4 regions of the Mycobacterium sp. MS1601 genome follow, and region 1 is predicted to be linked to each of the others. Evidence: riboswitches for the same ligand, from Rfam matches in the RefSeq annotation. Region 1 holds a riboswitch; each other region holds the start of a gene.

The links. Region 1 has a riboswitch for cobalamin ahead of BVC93_RS06820 (ABC transporter substrate-binding protein). Riboswitches for the same ligand answer to the same signal wherever they lie in the genome.
Region 2: linked by a shared signal. The riboswitch ahead of metE (5-methyltetrahydropteroyltriglutamate--homocysteine S-methyltransferase) and the one ahead of BVC93_RS06820 (ABC transporter substrate-binding protein) in region 1 are both predicted to bind cobalamin.
Region 3: linked by a shared signal. The riboswitch ahead of cobN (cobaltochelatase subunit CobN) and the one ahead of BVC93_RS06820 (ABC transporter substrate-binding protein) in region 1 are both predicted to bind cobalamin.
Region 4: linked by a shared signal. The riboswitch ahead of BVC93_RS12290 (ABC transporter substrate-binding protein) and the one ahead of BVC93_RS06820 (ABC transporter substrate-binding protein) in region 1 are both predicted to bind cobalamin.

The regions. Positions count from the first base shown of each region.
Region 1 is NZ_CP019420.1:1,407,373-1,413,298, forward strand. It holds gene BVC93_RS06820 (ABC transporter substrate-binding protein) at 1-1,220, opposite strand, end outside; cobalamin riboswitch at 1,251-1,374, opposite strand; gene BVC93_RS06825 (MOSC and FAD-binding oxidoreductase domain-containing protein) at 1,366-3,087, opposite strand; gene BVC93_RS06830 (cysteine hydrolase) at 3,090-3,740, opposite strand; gene BVC93_RS06835 (ABC transporter ATP-binding protein) at 3,832-4,911, opposite strand; gene BVC93_RS06840 (carbohydrate ABC transporter permease) at 4,927-5,796, opposite strand; gene BVC93_RS06845 (carbohydrate ABC transporter permease) at 5,796-5,926, opposite strand, start outside.
Region 2 is NZ_CP019420.1:196,514-202,439, forward strand. It holds gene BVC93_RS00960 (bifunctional 2-methylcitrate synthase/citrate synthase) at 1-556, shown strand, start outside; gene metE (5-methyltetrahydropteroyltriglutamate--homocysteine S-methyltransferase) at 611-2,902, opposite strand; cobalamin riboswitch at 3,002-3,212, opposite strand; gene BVC93_RS00970 (DUF998 domain-containing protein) at 3,211-3,648, opposite strand; gene crtI (phytoene desaturase family protein) at 3,772-5,277, shown strand; gene BVC93_RS00980 (phytoene/squalene synthase family protein) at 5,277-5,926, shown strand, end outside.
Region 3 is NZ_CP019420.1:583,886-589,811, forward strand. It holds gene cobN (cobaltochelatase subunit CobN) at 1-2,207, opposite strand, end outside; cobalamin riboswitch at 2,237-2,360, opposite strand; gene BVC93_RS02765 (DUF3887 domain-containing protein) at 2,587-3,207, opposite strand; gene BVC93_RS02770 (cytochrome P450) at 3,240-4,673, opposite strand; gene BVC93_RS02775 (TetR/AcrR family transcriptional regulator) at 4,727-5,389, shown strand; gene BVC93_RS02780 (ATP-dependent helicase) at 5,425-5,926, shown strand, end outside.
Region 4 is NZ_CP019420.1:2,513,628-2,519,553, forward strand. It holds gene BVC93_RS12275 (DUF5318 domain-containing protein) at 1-16, shown strand, start outside; partial or broken gene BVC93_RS12280 (transglycosylase domain-containing protein) at 9-2,452, shown strand; partial or broken gene BVC93_RS12285 (glycosyltransferase family 87 protein) at 2,449-4,050, shown strand; cobalamin riboswitch at 4,024-4,163, shown strand; gene BVC93_RS12290 (ABC transporter substrate-binding protein) at 4,191-5,141, shown strand; gene BVC93_RS12295 ((2Fe-2S)-binding protein) at 5,141-5,779, shown strand; gene BVC93_RS12300 (FecCD family ABC transporter permease) at 5,776-5,926, shown strand, end outside.

The sequences.
Region 1 (5,926 bases):
TGCGAGAAGTAGATGTCGTTGGGCTCGGTCTGCAACTCCACGGTGATACCGGCTTTTTTGGCCTGCTCGGCAAACAGTGTCGCCGACTCCAACTGTCCTGGGCTCACATCGGCGGTGTGCAGTGTGACGGTGAGGTTTTCGTGGCCCGCTGCGCGCAGCAACTCCCGCGCCCTGTCCGGGTCGTAGCTCCGTTGGGGCAGCTCCGAGTTGTAGAACGGCGCGCCCTTTCCGTACAGGTCGTTGCCCTGCTCGGCGAAGCCGTAGAACACCGAATCGACCATCGCTTCTCGGTCGACCGACAATCGGAGTGCTTCGCGCACCCTCTCGTCGTCGAACGGCGCAGCGTCCAGTCGCATCTGGAAGGCGGACATGATTCCCGCCGGCGGCGTGACAAGGTAGATGTCGGGCTGATCGCGCAGGGTGTTCGCCTGCGCGGGGGCCAGTTCGTAGACCACGTCGGCTTCGCCGGACAAGAACGCATTCAGCCTTGGTTCGGCCGCGGCGATCTGCAACATCTCGACAGCGTCCAGACGAGCCGGTCCGTCCCAGTAGCGGTCGTTGCGTATCAGCCGGGCCCGGTCGCCCGGTGACCAGGACTCCGCGACGAAGGGCCCGGTGCCGACGGGCAGGGTGTCCGAGTCGAAAGTCGTGGTGCCGTTCTTGACGACGTAGACATACCAACCGGCAAGTACCGAACCGAAGTCGGCCAGCGGCTCGTTCATGGCGATGGACAGCGTCAGATCGTCGATCATCCGACTGCCGGCGAGGTCGACCATGGACAGGTCGCCCGAGGAGGGTTTGTCGGGGTCGAGCATCCGCTCGAAGCTCCACATGACGTCGCGGGCGGTCAGCGGGGACCCGTCGCTGAACTCCACTGCCGGCCGCAGCCTCACCCGCCACTGAGTGCCGTCAGCGTTGGGTTCCAGTGCTTCGGCCAGGCGGTAGCGCAGCGTCAGGTCGTTGTTGTACTCGACCAGGCGATCCCACACGCTCTTCGACAGTGCTCCGCCCGCGGAATGTCCCACCACGTGAGGGTCCAGCACGTCCGCGGTCGCCGAGGTTCCCGCGAACACAGTCCTGAGCGTGCCACCGGTGACGGGTTCACCCGAGTTCGGTGCCGTGGAATGTTCGCTGCCACAGCTACTCAGCAGAACCGGGGCGCCCAGGGCGGCCAGCCCGCCAGCACCTACGCCCAGCAGGAAACGACGTCGTTCGAACATGTTCGGTTGTCCATCCTCGTGGTGTCACTAACCCACGCAGGCGATCTGGCTCCCTGCTCGCGCTGGACGCAAGCAGGTCACAGTTGCGGGACAGCCTCGGATTCACACCGACGTTTCCCTGCGTGGGACGCAGACCATTCAACCATCACAGGTCGATCACCACATCGGTGGTTGGGCGGGCGCAGCACGGCAGGACGTTGCCTGCCGCGGCCGGCTCCAGCGGTTCGGGGTCGTAGCGGACCTCGCCGGACAGCAGTACGGTCTCACAGGTGTGGCACACCCCGGTGCGGCACGACCACCGGGTTGGCACATCGCAGGCCTCGGCGAAGTCGAGCAGAGTCTCGAAGCGGTCACTCCATGCAACGGTCAGAGCACTGCGCGCAAAGGCGACACCGGGACCGGTGCCGGCCCGGCCCTGCGGTGCGTGCGGCTGTACTGGCGTGGTGGCAGCCAGGCCCGGCGTCAAAGCAGCACCGGCGCCAAAGGTCTCGGCGTGCAGATGTGCGGCGTCCAGCCCGGCCGACATCGCGGCCATGAACCGGTCCGGGCCGCACAGATAGATCTCCGCGGAGGCGGGCACTCCCAGGCCGGCCAGTACCTCGAGGGACAGCCGCCCCGTTCCGTCGAAATCCACGTCACCCGCGCCGGGTGTGCTGTAGACGATGTGGCGGTGACTGTTCGGCAACTGATCGAGCAGGCTCTGCACCTCGGCGGCGAAACTGTGCTCGGCACCAGCTCGGGCACCGTGCACCCACCACACCTCTCGCTCGGAGCGTCTCTTGGCCAACGTGTGCAGCATCGACAACACCGGAGTGACTCCGATGCCCGCCGATAACAACATGATCGGGCTGTCGCCGTCGTCGAGCACGAACGCACCGCGGGGTGCGGCCACGTCGAGGGTGTCACCGACGCGAACATGACTGTGCAGGTACGCCCCTGCCCGGCCGTCGGGCTCCAACTTGACGCTGATGCGGAACTCGGCGGAGCCTGCCAGGTTGGACAGCGAATAGCTCCGTACCACCGCGCTTCCGGAATCCGGTTGCAGTCGCACGGTCACGGACTGGCCGGGCAACCAGGCGGGCAAGCCGTCGGGCGCAGCCAACCTCAGTGACAGGACGTCGCGGCTCTCCCGCTGCAGCCCCACCACCTGCAGCGCGCGGAACCCCGGCCAGGCCGGTGGGGCGCCGGAGGCAACCGAACTCAGTCCGACATTGCCGCGGCCCTCGCCCGCGTCTGCCAACGCCCGCAGGGATCCCTGCCAGCCTGGACTCAAGGCCGGGATCCTCAGTGCCCGTTCCAGATCGTCGCGGGCATGCCCGGGTAGATACAGCAGCGCGTCCATGTCGGCGACCGAGATGTGCTCGGGCCCTGCCGAGATCTTGGTGATCGTGTCGCCGGCCTGCACCAGGCCCTCCTCGATCACCCGACAGTAGAACCCGGGACGCCGATGCGAGACCAGCATCGCAGGCATCCGCGGTTCGCCCAGCCGCAATCCGACCCGGTAGCAGGTCACCCGCGGCTGGGTGACCTCCAGGACCACGCCGCCGACCCGAAACCGGTCACCGATACAAACCTCGTGATCCGCCAGGCCGTCGACGGTGAAGTTCTCCGCGAAGTGCCCCGGCCGCAGATCATCTCGCTGCAGCACCGCCGACCAGTAGTCATACGATTCCAGCTGGTACACCAGGACAGCGCGTTGTTCGCCGCCGTGCCCACCCAGATCACCCTGCCCGTCGCCGTCGATATTGAGGCGGCGCACAGTCTGTGGCCCGGCCACCGGGTACTTGTAGACCGCGGTGTGCACGGTCCGTCCGTTCCAGTCCACATCGGCGGGCAAACCGACATTGACCGAGACCAGGGTCGCCATCTCTAGCCCCTCATGGCGCTGACGATCTCGTCGGTGGAAACCACCGCGTGCGCCAGGTAGGCGAAGTTGATCAGCGCGGCCTGGTAGCCGTCACCGCGCACGGGGTGACGCGGGCCCGCGGTGGCGTCGCGGACCACGGCCACTTCGAAGCCCTGCTCCAGGAGGTCGCGCAGGTGCGATTCCACGCAGATGTTGGCCAGCATGCCGCACAGAACCACCTTCGTGATCCGCCGCTTTCGCAGTTGCAGCACCACGTCGTTGGTCTGCGGGCCCCACACCTTGTGTGGGCTGGCCACCACCGTGGCTCCGTCTTCGATGAACTCTCGGAGGTCGTCGAGCCAGTCCGCGCCGGAGCCGGCGAAACCGTCGAGGGTCAGCGGACCCTGACGTGCGAAGGTGTCGCTGCTCAGTTCGTCGGATTCCAGGGGTCCGTTGAACAACCACGTGTGATCAACCGGATAGAAGTAGTGCGGTGAGACCACCAGTGGGTAGCCGCCCGCGCGGGCGGCCCCCAGCAGTTCGACCAGGTGGGCGACGGTGTTGTTCTCGGTGATGCTCGCCGCCAGCACCTCCCAGTTGCGTCCGGCCGGGCTCAGCACATCGTTTTGTGGATCGATGATCAGCACTGCGGTATCCGAGGGGTGGTAGTGCATGGAGGTCCTCTTCTCTCGATTCCTCCGGATCCTCCCAGTTCCGCCGAGCTATCCGCGGACAGTCCCGCTTATTCGCCCGATTTCGGCAGTGTCAGAGCCGTTCTCCACTTTCCGGGTGGAACAGATGCACCACGCCGTCTGAGGTCTTGCGCAGCTTGACGGTCTCGGCCAGCCGCGCAGGCGTGCGGGGTAGGGAGCGCGCGACCAGCTGCACACCCGGTGACGCGTGGGTGTACAGGTAGGCCTCGCTGCCGAGATCCTCCACCAGGTCCACCACCACCTCGATGGTGCCGGAGTCCGAGAGCTCCAGTTGCTCGGGCCGCACCCCGACGGTGACCTCCGTGAGTCCGGCGTCGTGCAATCTGGTCAGTTGATCGCGCTCCAGTTCCAGCGTGGAGGCATCTCCGATGCGCACCCCGTCGGAGACGATGGGCGCCGTCAGCAGGTTCATGGCCGGAGAGCCGATGAAGCCGGCGACAAAGGCGTTGGCCGGGTTGTCGTAGAGCTCCGACGGCGAGGCGAACTGTTGCAGTTTCCCGTTGCGCAGCACCGCAACCCGGTCGCCCATGGTCATGGCCTCCACCTGGTCGTGGGTGACGTAGACGGTGGTGGTGCCCAGGCGACGCTGCAGTGCGGCGATCTGGGTGCGGGTCTGCACGCGCAGTTTGGCATCCAGGTTGGACAGCGGCTCGTCCATGCAGAACACCTGCGGCTCACGCACGATTGCCCGCCCCATCGCCACCCGCTGGCGCTGGCCGCCGGACAGCTTGGCGGGTTTGCGATCCAGGAACTCGGTCAGGTCCAGGATCTTGGCGGCATCCTCGACCTTGCGGCGCCGCTCGTCGGCCGAGACCCCGCGCAGTTTCAATGCGAAGCCCATGTTCTCGGCGACGGTCTTGTTGGGATACAGCGCATAGTTCTGGAACACCATGGCGATATCGCGGTCCTTGGACGGCACGCCCACCATGTTCTTGCCGCCGATCTCGATGGTGCCCTCGTCGATCTCCTCGAGTCCGGCGAGCATCCGCAGCGCGGTGCTCTTTCCGGATCCGGACGGTCCCACCAGGACCACGAACTCACCGTCGTTGATGTCGAGGTTCAGTGAGTCCACCGCGAGTTTGTCCGAGCCCTCGTAGATGCAGGTGGCGTTCTTGTATGCGATTGAGGCCATTGGAGTTTGGTTCCTTTACTTGATGGCGCCGAAGGACAGGCCGCGGACGAGTTTGTTCTGGGCGAACCACCCGCAGAGGATCACGGGAAGTGCTGACATGGTGGCGGCCGCGGACAGCACGGCCCAGTACTGACCCTCACCGGCGATGAAGCCGACGAGGTACACAGGCATGGTCGAGGCATTGACCGCGGTGAGGTTCACCGCGAAGAAGAATTCGTTCCACGCGAAGATCACGCAGATCAGTGCGGTGGCCGCGATGCCGGGTGAGACCAGCGGCAGGATCACCTCGCGGACCGATCGCCACAGACTGGCGCCGTCCAGCGAGGCCGCCTCCAGCAGCTCACCGGGCACCTCCAGGAAGAACGACCGCATCATCCAGACCGCGATCGGCAGGTTCATCGCCGTGTAGAGGATGACCAGTGCCCAGATATTGTCCAGCAGACCGACATTGGAGACGATCACGTACAGCGGGAGGATCACCGCCACGATCGGCAGCATCTTGGTGCTCATGAAGAAGAACAACGCGTCCTGTGTCTTGCGCACCGGTCGCAGTGACAATGCGAACGCCGCGGGGACACCGAGCAGCAACACCAGGATGGTCGAAAGCCCGGTGGCGAACAGCGAATTCAGCATTGCCGGGCCGATACCCTGGCTGAACACCGCGCTGTACTGATCAAGTGTCGGGGTGAAGATCAGCTTCGGTGGGCTGGTGGCGGCGTCGCCCTCCTGCTTGAAGGACGTCAGGATCATCCAGAACACCGGGAAGAAGAAGCCGAGGCCCACGAGCCAGGCGACCAGTCCCCACGGACTGAACCTGCGTGACTTCTTCTTGTGGACGACGCCCGGATCCGGTTGCACCGCAGTTCTTTCGGCTGTAGTGGTCATCAGGCTGCCTCTTCCTTGCCGGTGAACGATTTGAAGATCAGTCGCAGCGCGAAGTTGGCGATGACGAGCGTGAAGAGCACCACCACCACACCCATCGCTGCTGCCTGGCCCATGTCGAAGCCGAGGAACG
Region 2 (5,926 bases), 1.2 Mb from region 1:
CGAGCACAGCTTCAATGCCTCCACTTTCGCCGCAAGGGTGGTGACGTCCACCCAGTCGGATATCTACAGCGCCGTCACCGCAGCCATCGGTGCGCTCAAGGGCTCACTTCACGGCGGCGCCAACGAAGCCGTCATGCATGACATGCTCGCCATCGGCAGCGCCGACCGGGCCGCGGAATGGTTGCACGCCAGGCTGTCCCGCAAGCAGAAGGTGATGGGGTTCGGCCATCGGGTCTACCGCAACGGCGACTCGCGGGTGCCGACGATGAAGGCAGCCCTGGTCCGGGTGGCAGCGGTGCGCGACGGCCAACGCTGGCTGGACATCTATGAGGTGCTGGAGCGCGCCATGGCGGCCACCACCGGAATCAAGCCCAATCTCGACTTCCCCACCGGTCCTGCTTACCACCTGATGGGGTTCGACATTCCGAGTTTCACACCAATTTTCGTGATGAGCCGCATCACCGGCTGGACCGCGCACATCATCGAGCAGGCCGCGTCCAATGCCCTGATCCGGCCGCTGAGCGAGTATTCGGGTCCGCCGCAGCGGGCGCTCTGATTTGGGCGTGATTCCCACCGCGCAGCGGTGGGAATCACGCCCAAATCGCATGAACTACTCGGCGCGTACCTGTCGGGCGGCGGCCACCATGTTGCGCAACGAGGCCCTCACCTCCTCGGTGCGACGGGTTTTGAGCCCGCAGTCGGGGTTGACCCACAACCGCTCGGCAGTCACAGCAGCCATCGCGGCACGCAACGACACGGCCATCTCCTCGGTGGTGGGCACCCGCGGCGAATGGATGTCGTAGACACCGGGTCCCACGCTGTTGCCGAAGCCGATCGCGTTCAGGTCGTCGAGCACCTCCATGTGCGAGCGGGCCGCCTCGATGGAGGTGACGTCGGCATCCAGGTCGGCGATGGCCCCGATCACCTCTCCGAACTCCGAATAGCACAAGTGCGTGTGAATCTGGGTGCAGTCGCTGACCCCGGACGTCGACAGCCGGAACGCAGCCACCGCCCAGCGCAGGTACTCCTCTTTGTCCTTGACGCGCAAGGGCAGCAACTCCCGTAGTGCCGGTTCGTCGACCTGGATGATCGCGATGCCCGCTGTTTGCAGATCCACCGTCTCGTCACGGATCGCCAGCGCGATCTGATTGGCGGTGTCCGCCAACGGCTGGTCATCGCGGACGAAAGACCAGGCCAGAATCGTCACCGGCCCGGTCAGCATGCCTTTGACCGGCTTGTCGGTCAGCGACTGGGCATAGGTGGCCCAGTCGACCGTCATCGGCCGCCGCCGCACCACGTCGCCGTAGAGGATCGGCGGTCGCACACACCGGGTGCCGTAGGACTGCACCCAACCGTTCTGCGTGGCGAAGAAGCCGTCGAGCTGCTCGGCGAAGTACTGCACCATGTCGTTGCGTTCGGGCTCTCCGTGTACCAGGACGTCGATGCCCAGCTCTTCCTGCAGTGTGATGACTTCGGCGACTTCGGCCTTCATCCGCCGGGTGTACTCGGCCTGGTCGATCTCCCCGGCCCGCAAGGCGGCGCGCGCTTGACGGATCTGCGTGGTCTGCGGATACGAGCCGATGGTCGTGGTGGGAAGGACGGGCAGGCGCAGCCGGGCGTCCTGCGCGGCGCGGCGCTCCGGGGCGGCACCTCGGTGCAGACCCGCGGCCAGCACCGTGCCGAGCACTGCGCGGATGTCGGCATTGTGCAGCCGCGCATCCGATCTGCGCGACGCCACCGCCGCCGCCGAAGCCGCAAACACGTCCTCATCGCGTTCACCGCGCACCGCCGACGCCAACGTGACCACCTCGCGGACCTTTTCGGCACCGAACGCCAGCCAGCTGCGCAGCGCGTCGTCCAGCCCTGTCTCCGGCTCCAGCGAGTACGGCACGTGCAACGTCGAGCACGACGTGGACACCGCTACCGCGCCGACCGATCCCACCAGCGCGTTGAGCGCGCCGAGCGCTTTCTCCAGGTCGGTCGCCCAGATGTTGCGCCCGTCCACCACCCCGGCGACGACGAGCTTCTCCGCCAGTTCGGGAACCGCCGTCACGGCTTGCTCGCTGCCTGCCGCCAAGTCGACGCCGATGGCCTCGACCGGGGTGCGGGCCAGCGCGGGCAGCGCCGCGTCGAGTCCGCCGAAGTAGGTGGAGACGAAGATCGACGGTCGTTCGGCCACCTCACCGAGACGGCGATAGACGGACTCCGCGAGACCTGCGGCGTTGGAGAGGATGTCGGTGACCAGCACGGGTTCGTCGAGCTGTACCCACGAAGCGCCCGCTGCGGACAACCGGCCCAGCAGGTCGATGTACAGGGGAACGAGATCGTCGAGCCGTTCGATCGGATCACCACCACCATCAACGGCTTTGGCCAACGCGAGGAACGTGATGGGCCCGATCACCACCGGGCGAGCGGCGATCTTCTGTGACAGCGCTTCCGCGAGCTCACCGAGCACTTTGGTGGGGTGGAGGCTGAAGGTCGTCGACGGGCCGATCTCCGGGACGATGTAGTGGTAGTTGGTGTCGAACCACTTGGTCATCTCCAGTGGGGCGATCTCCCCGGTACCACGAGCGGCGGCGAAGTAGCGGTCCAGATCGTCGTCGACGACGGCCACCCGGGGCGGCAGCGCACCCAGCATCACCGCGGTGTCCAGCATTTGGTCGTAGTAGGAGAACGTGTTGACCGGAATCGAGTCCAGGCCTGCGGCGGTCAGGGCCGCCCAGGTGGAAAATCGCAGACCCGAGGCGACGGCCTCGAGCTTGGCGCGGTTGATCTTGCCGGCCCAGTAGTTCTCGGTGGCGCGTTTGAGTTCGCGGTTGGGCCCGATCCGGGGTGAACCGAGAACGGTGGCGGAGAAGGTCGGTGACACGGGATGGTTCCTTCGGTACGACGGAGTGCCCATCGCCCACGGCCGTACCGCCGGACCGACCACCTGCACGACGCAAGGGATCACCACGCCGGCCATACGCCCAGTCCACGAGGCGATGCGCCGCCGGACGCGGCGCGCCCGGCACAACTGGCAGGTCTTCGGACTCACAGGCGCGCATCCGTGGATGCTCCTACTGGCCGTCGCTTCCCGATGCTTGACATCAGTGCCGTTGACGGCGGTCGTTCCTGCATACCGCTGCGGGACAGTCCCGGATTCTCACCGGGTTCCCTCTTGCGATGCCCTTGACGGATGTCAAAGGCAAACCAGCTGCACCGGGAACACTACCGCGAACGTCCCGCGAGCAGCACCACCGCGGTGACCAACTCCCAGACGATGATCGGGTACACCGACCGACACCAGGACCAGCGGCCGGCGCCACCACCCACAACGAGGGCCAGGTTGCCACCGATGATGGCGAGCCCGGCGCCGATACCGTGCCACGGCACCTTGGTGTCGAGGTAGCTCGGGAACACGGCGATGACCACGTTGCCCAGCGCATTCACCGCGGCGGCCGCGACGAAACCGCGCCTGGTCAGGACCGGCTCCGCTCCGTGGGTGACAACGACGGCTCCGACTGCGAACAATGCACCGTGAACCACGAACCCGACGTTCATAACGGTTGCGACGCCGAGGTCGCTGAGGTAGTTATACAGGTAGCTGTAGCCTGGGAGTGCCTTTGCTGCAAGAGCTTCGGAGGCCAGGTAGACAGTCGCGCCCACAATCCAGCAGCCAGCTGCCGTTCGCCCCGAGTCCACAGCGTTTCTGGTACCCGAGAAGCGATGTTTTCGACCTGGCCAGAACGGGAACTTCCTTCGCACTGTCTGTAGCCCGGGAGGACCTTCGTGACCCTGCGTTTCCGTCAACCCCGCCGCGTGGTGGTGGTCGGAGCTGGTCTTTCCGGGCTCTCTGCTGCCATGCACCTTGCCGGCCGCGGTGTCGCGGTCACAGTGCTGGAGCGCGGCCACCACCCCGGCGGACGGATGGGCCGAGCCGACATCGACGGCTACCGGCTCGACACCGGGCCCACCGTGTTGACCATGCCGGAGATCATCGACGACGCCTTCGCCGCAGTGGGCGAATCCAGTGCCGACCGCTTGGACCTGATCCCGGTGGCACCGGCATACCGGGCCTCCTTCGCCGACGGCACCGCACTGCAGGTACACAGCGATGCGGCGGCCATGGCCGCCGAGGTGGAACGCTTCGCCGGCCCGCAGCAGGCGCAGGGCTATCTGCAACTGCGCCAATGGCTCACCCGCCTCTACGACGTGGAGTTCGACGGCTTCATCGGATCGAACTTCCAATCACCTCTTTCGCTGGTGAACTCCGATTTGCTGCGGTTGCTGTCCATCGGCGGGTTTCGCCGCTGGGACTCCGTGGTCAGGCGATTCCTGACCGATGAGCGCCTGCAGCGGGTGTTCACCTTCCAGGCGCTGTATGCGGGGGTGCCGCCGCAGCGGGCGCTCGCGGTGTACGCCGTCATCGCCTACATGGACACGGTCGCCGGGGTGTACTTCCCGCGGGGCGGCATGCGTGCCGTGCCGGACGCCATGGCTGCCGCAGCCAGCGCCGCAGGAGTCGAATTCCGTTACGGCACTTCGGTGACCGAGCTGATACACAGTGGCGGCGTGGTCAGCACCGTGGGTACCGACACCGGCGAGCGGTTCGCGGCCGACGCCGTGGTGTTGACCACCGAACTGCCCGACACCTACCGGATGCTCGGTCGAACGCCGCGTCGATTGCTACGCCTGCGTCCGGCGCCATCCGCCGTGGTGGCGCACATTGGCTGCCGCGCAACAGGTTCAGACCTTCCCCACCACAACATCCTGTTCGGAGACGCCTGGCGCGACACCTTCCGGGAGATCATCGACCACGGCACGGTGATGTCGGATCCGTCGCTGCTGGTCACCAGACCCACCGTCGCTGATCCCACACTGGCACCCGAGGGCCGCGACCTGCTCTATGTGCTGGCTCCTGCCCCCAACACCGAGGTCGGCACCATCGACTGGTCGGCGATCGGTCCCGCCTACACCGAGCAGATGATCGAGACGGTGGACCGCCGGCTTCCCGGCCTGATCGAGGACCCCCAGTTGCTCGACGTCGTGGATCCGTCCGGCTGGGCCCGGCAGGGCATGGCCGCAGGCACCCCGTTCGCGTTGGCGCACAACTTCACCCAGACCGGGCCATTCCGGCCGGCGAACCGGATCCGCGGTATCGACAACGTGGTGCTCGCCGGGTCGTCCACCGTGCCCGGAGTCGGCGTCCCGACGGCGGTGATCTCCGGCCGACTGGCCGCCGAGCGGCTCACCGGTTCTCCTTCCCGCAGACAACAGACGATGGTGGTGCGCTGATGCTCAGCTCTGAACTCGATGCCGCAGGCGTCCACGACCCCCAACTGCGCGAGGCCTATCGGGTGTGCCGCGAATTGAACGCCGAACACGGCCGCACCTTCTTTCTGGCCACCCGCCTGCTGGCGCCGGACCAGCGTCCCGCCGTACACGCGCTCTACGGGTTCGCCCGCCGCGCCGATGACATCCTCGACGATCTCGACTCCACCGCCACCATCGCGCAGCGCCAGGAACTGCTCGAGCGCCTGCGAATCCAGCTGTTCAACCGTCTGGTCAACGATGAAGCCGACGGGGATGACCCGGCGCTGTCCGCTGTGGTGCACTGCGCCCGCACCTTCGGCATCAGCTGGGACCTGTTCGACGATTTCCTGACCTCCATGCGGATGGACCTGACCGTCACCGACTACGCGGACCGGCCAGCGCTGCAGCGCTACATGCACGGCTCGGCCGAGGTGATCGGCCTGCAGATGCTGCCGGTGCTGGGCACGGTGGGTCCCCGCGAGGAGGCGGCGACGTATGCCGCGGCGTTGGGCACGGCCTTCCAGCTCACCAACTTCATCCGCGATGTGGACGAGGACCTCGATCGCGGCCGCGTCTACCTGCCCGCCGACGAGCTCGCGGCGCACGGTGTGGACCGGGATCTGCTGCAGTG
Region 3 (5,926 bases), 820 kb from region 1:
ACGGCGGCATCCCAGCCGGCGGCGTCCATGGCTTCGACGAGTCCGCGGGCGCGGGTCTCGATCTCGTCGACAGCGGCTGTCTCGGCGTCCTCTTTCAGACCGAGCGCGGCGCGCAGCCCCGGCACGGCGTGGTCGCGGCCACCCCACACCTGGGCGGCCCGCAGAATCGCCAGCACCAGGTTGACCCGCGCCGGCCCGACGGGAGCGCCGCCGAGCACGTGCAGGCCGTCGCGGATCTGGGCGTCCTTGATCTCACACAGCCATCCGTCGACGTGCAGCAGGAAGTCGTCGAACTCTTCGTCTTCCGGACGGTCATCGAGGCCGAGGTCGCGGTGCATCTCGGCAGCGCGCATGAGATTCCAGATCTCACCTCGGATGGCCGGTAGTTTGGCCGGGTCCATCGAGGCGATGTTGCCGTACTCGTCGAGAAGCTGTTCCAGTCGCGCGATGTCGCCGTAGGTCTCGGCGCGAGCCATCGGCGGAATCAGGTGATCGACGATGGTGGCGTGTGCGCGACGCTTGGCCTGCGCGCCCTCACCGGGGTCGTTGACCAGGAACGGGTAGATCAGCGGCAGGCTGCCGATGGTGGCGTCGGTGGCGCAGTCAGCCGAGAGCGCGGCGTTCTTGCCGGGTAGCCATTCCAGGGACCCGTGCTTACCCAGGTGTACCACCGCGTGCGCACCGAAACCCTGCTCCAGCCAACGGTATGCAGCCAGGTAGTGATGACTCGGCGCCATATCGGGATCGTGGTAGATGGCCACCGGGTTCTCGCCGAAACCGCGGGGCGGCTGGATCATCAGCACGATGTTGCCTGCCCGCAACGCGGCCAGCACGATGTCACCGGCATCGTTGACGAACAGTTTGCCGGGCGCCGGGCCCCACGCCTGCTCCATCTCCCCGCGCAGACCCGCGGGCAGGTCCGCGGTCCACGCGGCGTACTGCTGGGCACTGACCGTCACATGCGCGTCGGTGAGTTGGGCTGTGGTGAGCCATTCCTCGTCCTGCCCACCCGCGGCGATCAAGGTGTGGATCAGCTTGTCACCGGCCTCGGTCTCGTCGTCGATTCCGAGCACGCCGAAACCGTCACCCACGTCGTACCCCGCCGCAGCCAGTCGGTGCAGCAGGCGCACGGTCGAGGCCGGGGTGTCCAGACCCACGGCGTTTCCGACCCGGGAATGCTTGGTGGGATACGCCGAGAGGACCAGAGCAAGCTTCTTGTCGCCGTTGGGAACCCGGCGCAGCCGGGCATGGTTGACGGCGATACCGGCCACCCGCGCGCAGCGTTCGGCGTCGGCGACGTAGTGCGGCAGGCCGTCCTCGTCGATCTCCTTGAACGAGAACGGCGCCGTGATCACCCTGCCGTCGAACTCCGGGATGGCGATCTGGTTCGCCGAGTCCAGTGGGGTCACGCCGTCGTCGTTGGCCTCCCAGTCCTGCTGAGACGAGGTGAGACACAGGCCCTGCAGCACCGGGATGTCCAGGGCGGCCAGCCGCTCGATGTCCCAGGACCCGTCGTCGCCGCCGGCGCTGACGCCGGCGGGCCTGGATCCGCCAGCGGCGAGCACGGTGACGATCAGCGCGTCCAACGTGGAGAACGCCTCGTAGAGTTCCTCGGGCGCGCTGCGCAGCGACGACGCGAAGAGTGGGACGCCCACGGCCTCGCCGGTGGCGTCGATGGCGTCGGCCAGTGCGTGCGCGAACCCGGCGTTGCCGCTGATCTCGTGGGCCCGGTAGTAGAGGATGCCCACTCTCGATTTGCCGTCGGCCTGCGCAGGGCGGTCGGCGTAGCCCCAGTCCGGGATCACGGCGGGCGGTTCGAAGCCGTCGCCGCCGAGCAGCACGGTGTCGCAGAGGAATGCGTGAAGTTGCCCGAGATTGGCCGGGCCGCCTTCGGCGAGATAGACGTGGGCCTGGGCCGCCAGCCCAATGGGCACCGTCGAGTTCTCCATCAGCTCGGGGCTGGGCTGGCGCTCCCCGCCGAGGATCACCATCGGCAGGCCGCTGGCCCGCAGGGTCTCCAGTTCGGCGCGGATCTCGTCGGAGGACCCCAGCACCCGCATCACCACCACGTCGGCGCCGTCGAGCACCGGCTCCAACGGCTGGCGCGCCGGGTTGCCGAGGCTGTACGCCGCTCCGCTGGCGCGGGCCGAGAGCAGATCGGTGTCCGAGGTGGACAACAAAGCAATACGGGTCACGTCATCAGGCATGATCGATCTCCCCGGGGGTTGGCGCCCCTCAACTGTGGATCCTCGTGGCCAGTGTCTGGCTGGGACCCCGTAAACGGAATCTCACAGTGGCGCAACCGCCCCGGATTCGCACCGGGTTCCTGTTCCACGAGGTGTGCGGGAATCAGCTTAGTGTAGGTGTCCCCCGGAGAGGACGCCAGGACATCGCCACCACGCACCCGACACCCGGCGGCCACCGCCCGGCATCGCTTCCCGATCTCCAAACCCCTCACACTCTCCGAACCGAGGTCGTCAACTCCGGGAGCCGGCGGAATCTGAATGATGGAGTCTTTCAACGGGAAAGACGTGTGCACGGGCGCAGGTTCATGGCAGGCCCCTGGTGGCAACTGTCGTGTTCACGCTACTGGTGCGCTTGGGCCGCATCAGCGTCGAGGAGGAACAACCCGGCAATCGTCCGGTCGTCCCGGAAGGTGATGCGAGCGACATAATCACCGGCCTCGAAAGCCAATGGCGTGTTGGTGACCGTGAAGTCCCCGGCCCGCATGACATCGGTCTTGCCCCGACTCTCGTACGCCCCGGCCAACCCCACGATGTGCACCCAGGCCTCGGCCAGCCCCTCCTCGGAGAGGCGTTCGCGCATCGTGGCATCGAAGCGAGCGCTGACATCGGCCCAGCGGACTCCAGCGAGATCGTCGATGACCGCGGCGGCCAGTTCGTCGGCTCCGGCAAGAGCAGTGGTGTTCATGGTTTCTCCCGTTCTCGGATCGATCGGCTTGCCGTAGCGCTGGAAAGCGGCTTGGCGCGAGACACCCAGCACTCCGCCGATCTCCTGCCATGTCCGGCCCTCGTCTCGTGCCTGGAGCACAGCTGCGGCCAGCAACGCCTCCGCCATGCCCTGGACATCGTGCGCCGCGCGCACCAACTCGAGCGGATCGTTGTCGTCACGCAATACGGGCGCAGCCAGGATCTGACCGAGCTGGCGGTGGAGCTGCTGGCCCGTCGCGGTAAAGGAAGCGGACATACGTCAAGATTAGATTGACTTCCGGCCATTCGTCAATATTTTCTTGACAGAACTCGCCGCCGGAGCCCCAACCGGAAACCCTTCGGCATCAGCGTCAGCCGCTCAGCCACTGTGAGCGTGTAGCCGGGGTCGGCCACCAGGTCGTAGCGCCGGATCAGCGTGCCGAGTACCAGCACGGCCTCGTGCAACGCGAACTGCCGTCCTATGCACGCCCGCTCACCGGTGCCGAACGGCTTGTACAGTTGGGCGGGCCGGGACCGAAGATGTACCGGCGCAAAGCGATCCGGGTCGAACTCGTCCACCGTGGCCAAACCCGGTCCACTCCAACGCGGATCGCGGTGCAACGTCGTCGTCAACGCCAGGGCCCACTCCCCCTTGCGCATCCTGTACCGGCCCGCCAGCACGGTGTCCTCACGCGCCGCCCGATAGTACGCAGGCACCGTGGGTTGCAACCGCAGCGATTCGTCGAGCACTCGGCGGACGTATCTCAGTTTGGCGATCTGCTCGAAGTCGGGCTCATCGGCCTCACCCCACACCCGATCCACTTCGTGGCGGGCCCGCGCAAACACCTCAGGATGCGTCGAAAGAAAGTAGATCGCGAAAGACAGTGCACCCGAAGTGGTTTCATGCCCAGCAACCAGGAAGTTGATCAGCTGGTAGCGGATGTTGGCCTCGTCGAGCGGGGCATCGGGGGCCAGCATGATCTCCAGTAGGTCGTCATGGTGACCCAGCCCTTCGCTTCTGCGCCCGGCGATGATCTCGTCGGCCACCCGGTGCATCTGGGCGGCGTGGCGCCTGACTTTGCGTTCATAGCGGTCACCGACGAACTTCGGCAGGAAGGTCGCCCGGAACACCCCGAGGCGGTCCGAACCCACCAGCGCCTCGACCATGTTCTCCACGAAGGGGTGGGGACGGTCCGACTGAAACGCGCCGAACGAGTAGCCCGCCGCACACCGGCCGATGGTCTCCAGCGTGACGCGGGTGGTGTCGGCGGAGACGTCGACGCAGGCTCCGTTCTCGCAGGCGGTGTCCCAGGCATCGGTCAGTTCGGTCGCGGCGGCCAGCATCGTCGGGTGGTAGCGCCGCATCGCCGCCTGAGAGAAGGCAGGCATCAGCAGCTGATGGGCCTTGCGCCAGTTGGGTTCGTCGTTGTCAGCGGTGAACAACCCGTCCCCACCGACCACCCGCAGCGCCACCATGTCCGGCCCGAGGTGCTTGCAGAACCGGCTCTCGTCATTGAGTTCGGTGACCACTTCCGCGCCGGCGGCCACCACGTATCGTGCCCCCAGGAAGGCGAATTCGAACAGCGGACCCAATTGGGCGGCCAGATCGGCCACCGACTGGGCGGGCTCGCTGCCCCGGAAGCTGAAGATGTCCCCCAGCAGCGGGACCCGGCGCGGAGGGTGTGGAATCCGGCGGTCCCGCAGCGCACTGCCACTGCTGACTCCGCCGACGATCACCGCCACGCTCGCACCTCCGCCGCTGTCGTTATTGTACGTATGTCAGATAGTATCCCAGCATGTCTGAACGGTCCGGCGCCCGCCCGTCGCGCAGAAGACTGTCTCCCGACGACCGGCGAACCGAACTGTTGGCCTTGGGCGCCAAGGTGTTCGGCGAGCGGCCCTACGACGACGTCCGCATCGACGAGATCGCTGAGCTGGCCGGCGTCTCCCGCGCTCTGATGTACCACTACTTCCCGGACAAGCGCGCGTTCTTCGCCGAGGTGGTCCGCGCCGAGGCCGAGCGGTTGTTCGAAGCCACCAGCACAGCGGCCGTTCCCGGGCAGACCCTGTTCGAGCGGGTGTGTATCGGGGTGCTGGCCTACGTCGAGTACCACGAGCAGTACCCGCACGGGTCGTGGGCCGCCTACATCGGGCCGGGCCGCACCGATCCGATGCTGGTGGGCATCGACGACGCCGACAACAACCGCCAGATGCAGCGCATAGTGGACGAGATGCGTGCCATCGTCCCATTCGAGCTCGACTCGAAGGTGGAGCGGGACCTGCGGGTCACGGTCTACGGGTGGCTGGCGTTCACCTTGGAGATGTGCAGGCAGCGGATCATCGACCCTTCGCTGGACGCCCGGCAGATCGCGCAGGCCAGCGCGCACGCGCTGCTCGACGCGGTGGCTCGGGTTCCGGGCATTCCGGCCCAGCTCAGCGAGGCCATCGACAACCGCTGAGTTACCTTGTCGGTGCCCAGGGGCACCATGGTGGCATGGCCCGCAAGACCGATCCTCTCTCCCGCTTCAGCTCGCTGACGCGGCAGTGGTTCGCGGGCACCTTCGTCGAACCCACGCCGGCGCAGGCACAGGCCTGGAAGGCCATCGCCGATGGCGACAACACCCTTGTCATCGCCCCCACCGGCTCCGGCAAGACACTCGCGGCATTCCTGTGGGCCATCGACCAGCTCACCGGCCCTGTGGACCTGGACCGCAAGCCCGGCACCCGCGTCCTCTACGTCTCACCACTGAAAGCGCTGGCTGTCGACGTCGAACGCAACCTACGCACCCCGCTCACCGGCATCAGCCGCGTCGCCGAACGTGAGGGCGCGGTGCCGCCGCAGATCAGCGTCGGCGTGCGCTCCGGCGACACCACGCCGGCCAAGCGCCGCGAACTGATCACCAAGCCACCCGATATCCTGATCACCACCCCGGAGTCACTGTTTCTGATGTTGACCTCGGCGGCGCGGGAGACGCTGGCCGGAGTGCAGACGGTGA
Region 4 (5,926 bases), 1.1 Mb from region 1:
AACGGCCAGTGAGTAGTCCGGGGCGGCACGAGAGGTCGGCTTCTGATGTCCAGCGTGGGTCAGGGGCCGGTGGTGCGCACGCCAGATCAGAACACGAGACCCGTCGCCTTCCCTCGCAGCCTCAGCATCGCCCGGACCAGCGACCGACATCGGTCATCCCGCCGGTGCGGGACACTCCCGATCCGCGCCTGCGCGACCCGATCGATGTAGTCAAAGCGGCACTCGACGGCACCCCGCCCCCACCCAGACCCCCGCACGGCGGTGGCGGACCGCCCGGTGGTGGCGAGCCGCCGAAGAAACCCTCCCAGATCAACTGGAAATGGGTCCGGCGTGGTGCCGCGATGTGCGCGGCCGTGCTGATCTTGTTGCCGATCATCACGTTCGGTATGGCCTACTTCATCGTCGAGGTACCCAAGCCGGGCGACATCCGCACGGCCCAGGTGTCGACGATCCTGGCCAGCGACGGTTCTGAGCTGGCCAGGATCATTCCCCCGGAAGGCAACCGGGTGGACGTCAACATCGACCAGATTCCGGTGTCGGTGCGCGATGCCGTGATGGCCGCGGAAGACCGCGACTTCTACTCCAATCCGGGTTTCTCGTTCACCGGGTTCCTGCGAGCCGCCAAGAACAACCTCACCGGCGGGGATCTGCAGGGCGCCTCCACCATCACCCAGCAGTACGTCAAGAACGCACTGGTCGGTGACGCCCGTTCAGGTATCGGCGGTGTCATCCGCAAGGCCAAGGAGCTGGTCATCTCCACCAAGATGTCCAGTGAGTGGTCCAAAGACCAGGTGATGCAGTCGTATCTGAACATCATCTACTTCGGTCGCGGCGCCTATGGTGTGGCGGCCGCGGCGCAGGCGTACTTCGCCAAACCCGTCGAACAACTCAGCGTGGCCGAGGGCGCCCTGCTGGCGGCGCTGATCCAGCGCCCGTCCGCCCTGGATCCCGCGGTGGATCTCGAGGGTGCGACGGACCGCTGGAACTGGGTGCTCGACGGCATGGTCGAGATCGGTGCGTTGTCGCCGCAGGATCGCGACGCGCAGGTCTTTCCGCCGACCATCCCACCGGATCAGGCGCAGACCGCCAATCAGACCACCGGGCCCAACGGCCTGATCGAACGGCAGGTCATCGCCGAGTTGCTGACGTTGTTCGACATCAACGAACAGCAGCTCAACACCGAGGGCCTGCAGATCACCACCACCATTGATCCCAAGGCGCAGAGCGCGGCCGAAGCGGCGGTCACCGAAACGCTGGAAGGTCAGGATCCCGACATGCGGTCGGCGGTGGTGTCCATCGATCCGAAGACGGGCGCGATCAAGGCCTACTACGGTGGCGCCGACGCCAACGGATTCGACTTCGCCCAGGCCGGCCTGCCCACCGGCTCGTCGTTCAAGGTGTTCGCCCTCGTTGCTGCTCTCGAGCAGGGCAAAGGTTTGGGCTATCAGGTCGACTCGTCGCCGCTCACGGTCAACGGCATCCAGATCAGCAATGTCGAGGGCAGCAACTGCGGCACCTGCAACATCGCCGAAGCACTCAAGCGTTCGCTGAACACCAGTTTCTACCGGTTGATGCTGGAGCTCGACAACGGCCCGGCCGACGTCGCCGACGCTGCGCACCGTGCCGGTATCGCCGAGAGCTTCCCCGGGGTGGAACACACGCTCAGTGAGGACGGCCAGGGCGGCCCGCCGAACAACGGTGTGGTGTTGGGGCAGTATCAATCCCGGGTTCTCGACATGGCCTCGGCGTACGCCACGCTGGCTGACTCCGGCGTTTACCATCGCCCACATTTTGTGCAGAAGGTGGTCAACGCCCAGGGCCAGGTGCTGTTCGACGCGGCCAACCAGGACACCGAGGGTGAGCAGCGCATCGACAAGGCGGTCGCCGACAACGTCACTGCCGCCATGCAGCCCATTGCCGGATATGCCAACGGGCACAATCTGGCCGGGGCCGGAAGTCGGCGGCCAAGACGGGCACCAACCAGCTCGGCGACACCGGCGACAACCGTGACGCGTGGATGGTCGGGTACACCCCGTCGCTGTCGACGGCGGTCTGGGTGGGCACCACCGAGGGCACCAAACCCCTGGAGAATCAATGGGGCTCGCCGGTCTACGGTTCGGGGCTGCCGTCGGACATCTGGAAAGCGACCATGGACGGCGCGCTCGACGGCACCGACAACGAGGACTTCCCCAAGCCGACGGAGATCGGCGGCTACGCCGGTGTGCCTGCTGCCCCGCCGCCACGGCCCACCGAGACCGCACCGCCGACGCCCCCGCCCGGCACGGTGATCCAGCCGAGTCTCGAGATCGCTCCCGGGATCACCATTCCGCTGGGGCCGCCGACGACGGTGCCCGCACCGGCACCGGGTGCGCCTCCTGTGCCCGGAGCTCCGGTTCCGCCGCCGGGTGATCCGCTTGCGCCTGTTCCGCCGCCGGGTCCGCCTGCTCCGTGACGGAAGAAGTCTCGCCGCAGCGGCTGGCCTCGGACACCCGCAGCGCTGATGATCGTGATCTTCCGAGCCGCAACGACAAGATGGTGTCGGCCATGTCCGATGTGGTCGGTGGCCCGGTGGGACGCCACGCGTTGATCGGCAGGCAGCGGTTCTTCACGCCGCTGCGGGTCATCTTCGTGATCGCCGTGATGTTCCTGGCGCTGGGGTGGGCCACAAAATCGCCCTGCCTGCAGACCATTGGCACCGGGTCGGCTGATCAGCGGGTGGCCAACTGGGAGAACCAGCGGGCCTACTACAGCTTGTGCTATTCCGACACCGTGCCGCTGTACACCGCGGAGTTGTTGAGCCAGGGCAAGTTCCCGTACAAGTCGAGCTGGTTGGAAACCGACGAGAACGGCCAGCCCCGCACCCAGTACGACGGCACCGCAGCTGTTCGCTACATGGAGTATCCGGTGATCACCGGTGTCTACCAGTACGTGGCGATGGCATTGGCCAAGACGTATTCGGCGCTCACGCGGGCGGTGTCGTGGCCGGTGCTCTCGGGCGTCGCCGAAGTGGTGATGTTCTTCAACATCGCGGCGTTCGGGCTGGCGCTGGCGTGGCTGACGACGGTGTGGGCCACCGCGATGCTGGCCGGGCGGCGCATCTGGGACGCGGCGCTGGTGGCCGGTTCACCCCTGCTGATCTTCCAGATCTTCACCAACTTCGATGCACTGGCAACGGCTTTCGCGATGGGTGGGTTGCTGGCCTGGGCACGCCGAAAACCGGTGTTGGCCGGTGTCCTGATCGGCCTCGGGGTGGCGGCCAAGCTCTATCCGGTGCTGCTGCTGTTGCCCATCGTGGCGCTGGCGTTGAGGTCGAATCGGCTGGCGGAGGCGGGAAAGACGGTGGCGGCGGCGCTGGCCGCGTGGCTGGTGGTCAACCTGCCGATCATGGTGCTGTTCCCGGCCGGGTGGGCAGAGTTCTTCCGACTCAACAGCCGCCGCGGTGAGGACATGGACTCGTTGTACAACGTGTTCGGAAGCTTCACCGGCTGGCCGGGTTTCGACGCCGATCTCGGGTTCTGGGAGCCGCCGGCGATTCTCAACACCGTCACGGCACTGTTGTTCGGATTGTGTTGCGCCGCCATCGTCTACATTGCCCTGACGGCGCCACAGCGGCCGAGGTTGGCACAGTTGGCTCTCCTGGTGGTGGCGGCTTTCCTGCTGACCAACAAGGTGTGGAGTCCGCAGTTCTCGCTGTGGCTGGTGCCATTGGCGGTCTTGGCGTTGCCGCACCGTCGGCTCCTGCTGGCCTGGATGACCATCGACGCGCTGGTGTGGGTGCCGCGGATGCTGTACCTCTTCGGTGAGCAGAACAAAGGGCTGCCCGAGCAGGCCCTCACCACCACCGTGCTGTTGCGGGACCTCGCGGTTGTCGGGCTCTGCGTCCTGGTGATCCGGCAGATCTACCGCCCCGCCGAGGACCTGGTGCGCTGGGGTGGGCGCATCGACGACCCGTCAGGTGGGTTGTTCGATCGCGCCCCCGATGCCCCACCGTCCTGGTTGCCGTCGTGGCTGCGGCCCAGATCGGTTACTGTCAGCACTGCCGGTCAACCCGCCGGCTCCGATGGGCAAGCAGGAAGCCGGTGTGAATCCGGCGCGGTCCCGCCACGGTGACCGGGTAGAACCCGGGAGTCCGATACTGCCCCCGCCGGACGCCCTGCTCTGGGACGAGGACATCCCGGATGGAGTCAATCGTGTCTGCACGCACCTGCCTGACCTTTCTCGCCGCCGCCGCACTGCTTGTCGGGTGTGGCTCCCAAACCCCTGATACGGCAACAACTTCCGCGATCGACAACTGCGGGGTGCAGGTTACCGTCGACCAACCGCCCACCCGGGCAGTGGGCTACTATCAGCACGCCACCGAAATGATGCTCGCACTCGGGCTGCAGGATTCGATGGTCGGCACGGTCTATCCGGACAATCCACCGTTGCCGCAGTACACCGCGGCCTATGAGGCGATCCCGGAGATCTCGGACAAGGACGCGTCTTTCGAGCAGGTGATCGCGGTCGATCCCGATTTTGTGTACGGCGGTTACAACAGCGCATTCGACGAGGCCCAGGGCCGCTCCCGGCAAGCGTTCGCCGATGCCGGTGTCACCACCTATCTCAACCCGGAGTACTGCGCCACGTCACCGATCACCATGGCGGACGTGTACGCCGAGGTCGACCGGATCGCCGGTATCTTCGGTGTCGCAGACCGTGCCGCGAGCCTCACCGACGAGATGAAGAACAGTGTGGCCGAAGCTTCCGGCGCCGTACAGGACGTCACGCCGCTGCGGGCGTTCGTCTACGACAGCGGTGAGGGCACCGCGTTCACCGCGGGCGGCCAGGGCATCGGCAATCAGATCATCGAATTGGCCGGGGCCAGCAATGTTTTCGCCGACGTGCAGGACACCTTTGCCGACGTGTCCTGGGAGCAGGTGATCGACCGCAGCCCGGAGGTCATCATCATCTACGACTACTTCGGTACCCCGTCGGTGGAGGAGAAGAAGGCCTTTCTCAAGAGCAGGCCCGAGCTGGCCGATGTCCCCGCCATCCGCAATGACAGGTTCGCGGTGCTCACCCTGCAGGACGCGGTGCTCGGCGTCCGCGCACCGTATGCGGTGGGGGAGCTGGCCGCCCAGCTGCACCCCGACAGGTTCTGATGACGCTGGTTGCGGCGTTGTCCAGGGCCGCACGGTACGGCGAGTACTTCGAGACCCAACTCGACAGCGCACCACCACCTTTCGATCTTGGTGCGGCGCTGGAGGCCAGGGCGACCCGGCTGGGTACCACCGAGGCGCGGGTGGCGGCCTCGGCTCTGCAGTACGAGTTCGCCGAACGCCTGTGGGCAGTGTCGTTGGGAGCGTGGGCGTTCGGCCGGGTGGTTCCGGACCTGACCGCACTGAAGTACGGATGCGCCGACGACAGCACCCTGATACTCGGCTTCACCGCGCCGGTGGGCACCAGGGCAGATACTCCCGGTGAGGTGGCAGGGCTGCTGTACCGCAACGTCGTCGACGTGCAGTTGGCACCGTTTCATCAACTTCTGCGGGCGACGGTCAAGATGGCCGACGGACTGCTGTGGGGAAACGCCGCCACCGCGCTGGTGCTGGCAGCGCGCTCGGCCAGTCGCGCCAGGTCGTGCTACGCCGCCACCGCGCTGCTGCTGGAACAGCCACCGTTGGCCGGCCGTCTCACCGGTCCTGTCGCTACCCCGAAGCGCCGCAGCTGCTGTCTGTACTACCGCACCGCCGCCGGGCGCACCTGCAGTGACTGCCCGCTGCCCAAGGTGCCTGCGTGAGAACCCACCCACCGTATCCGCTGGTGATCCTCGTGCTGTTGGTGGTACTCGTGGCCGCCGTGATGCTCGGGTTGGCCGTGGGATCGGTGTCGGTCCCTACCTCGGAGGTGCTCAAAGCGCTCCTGCGGCAGCCAGTTGAGCCACAGC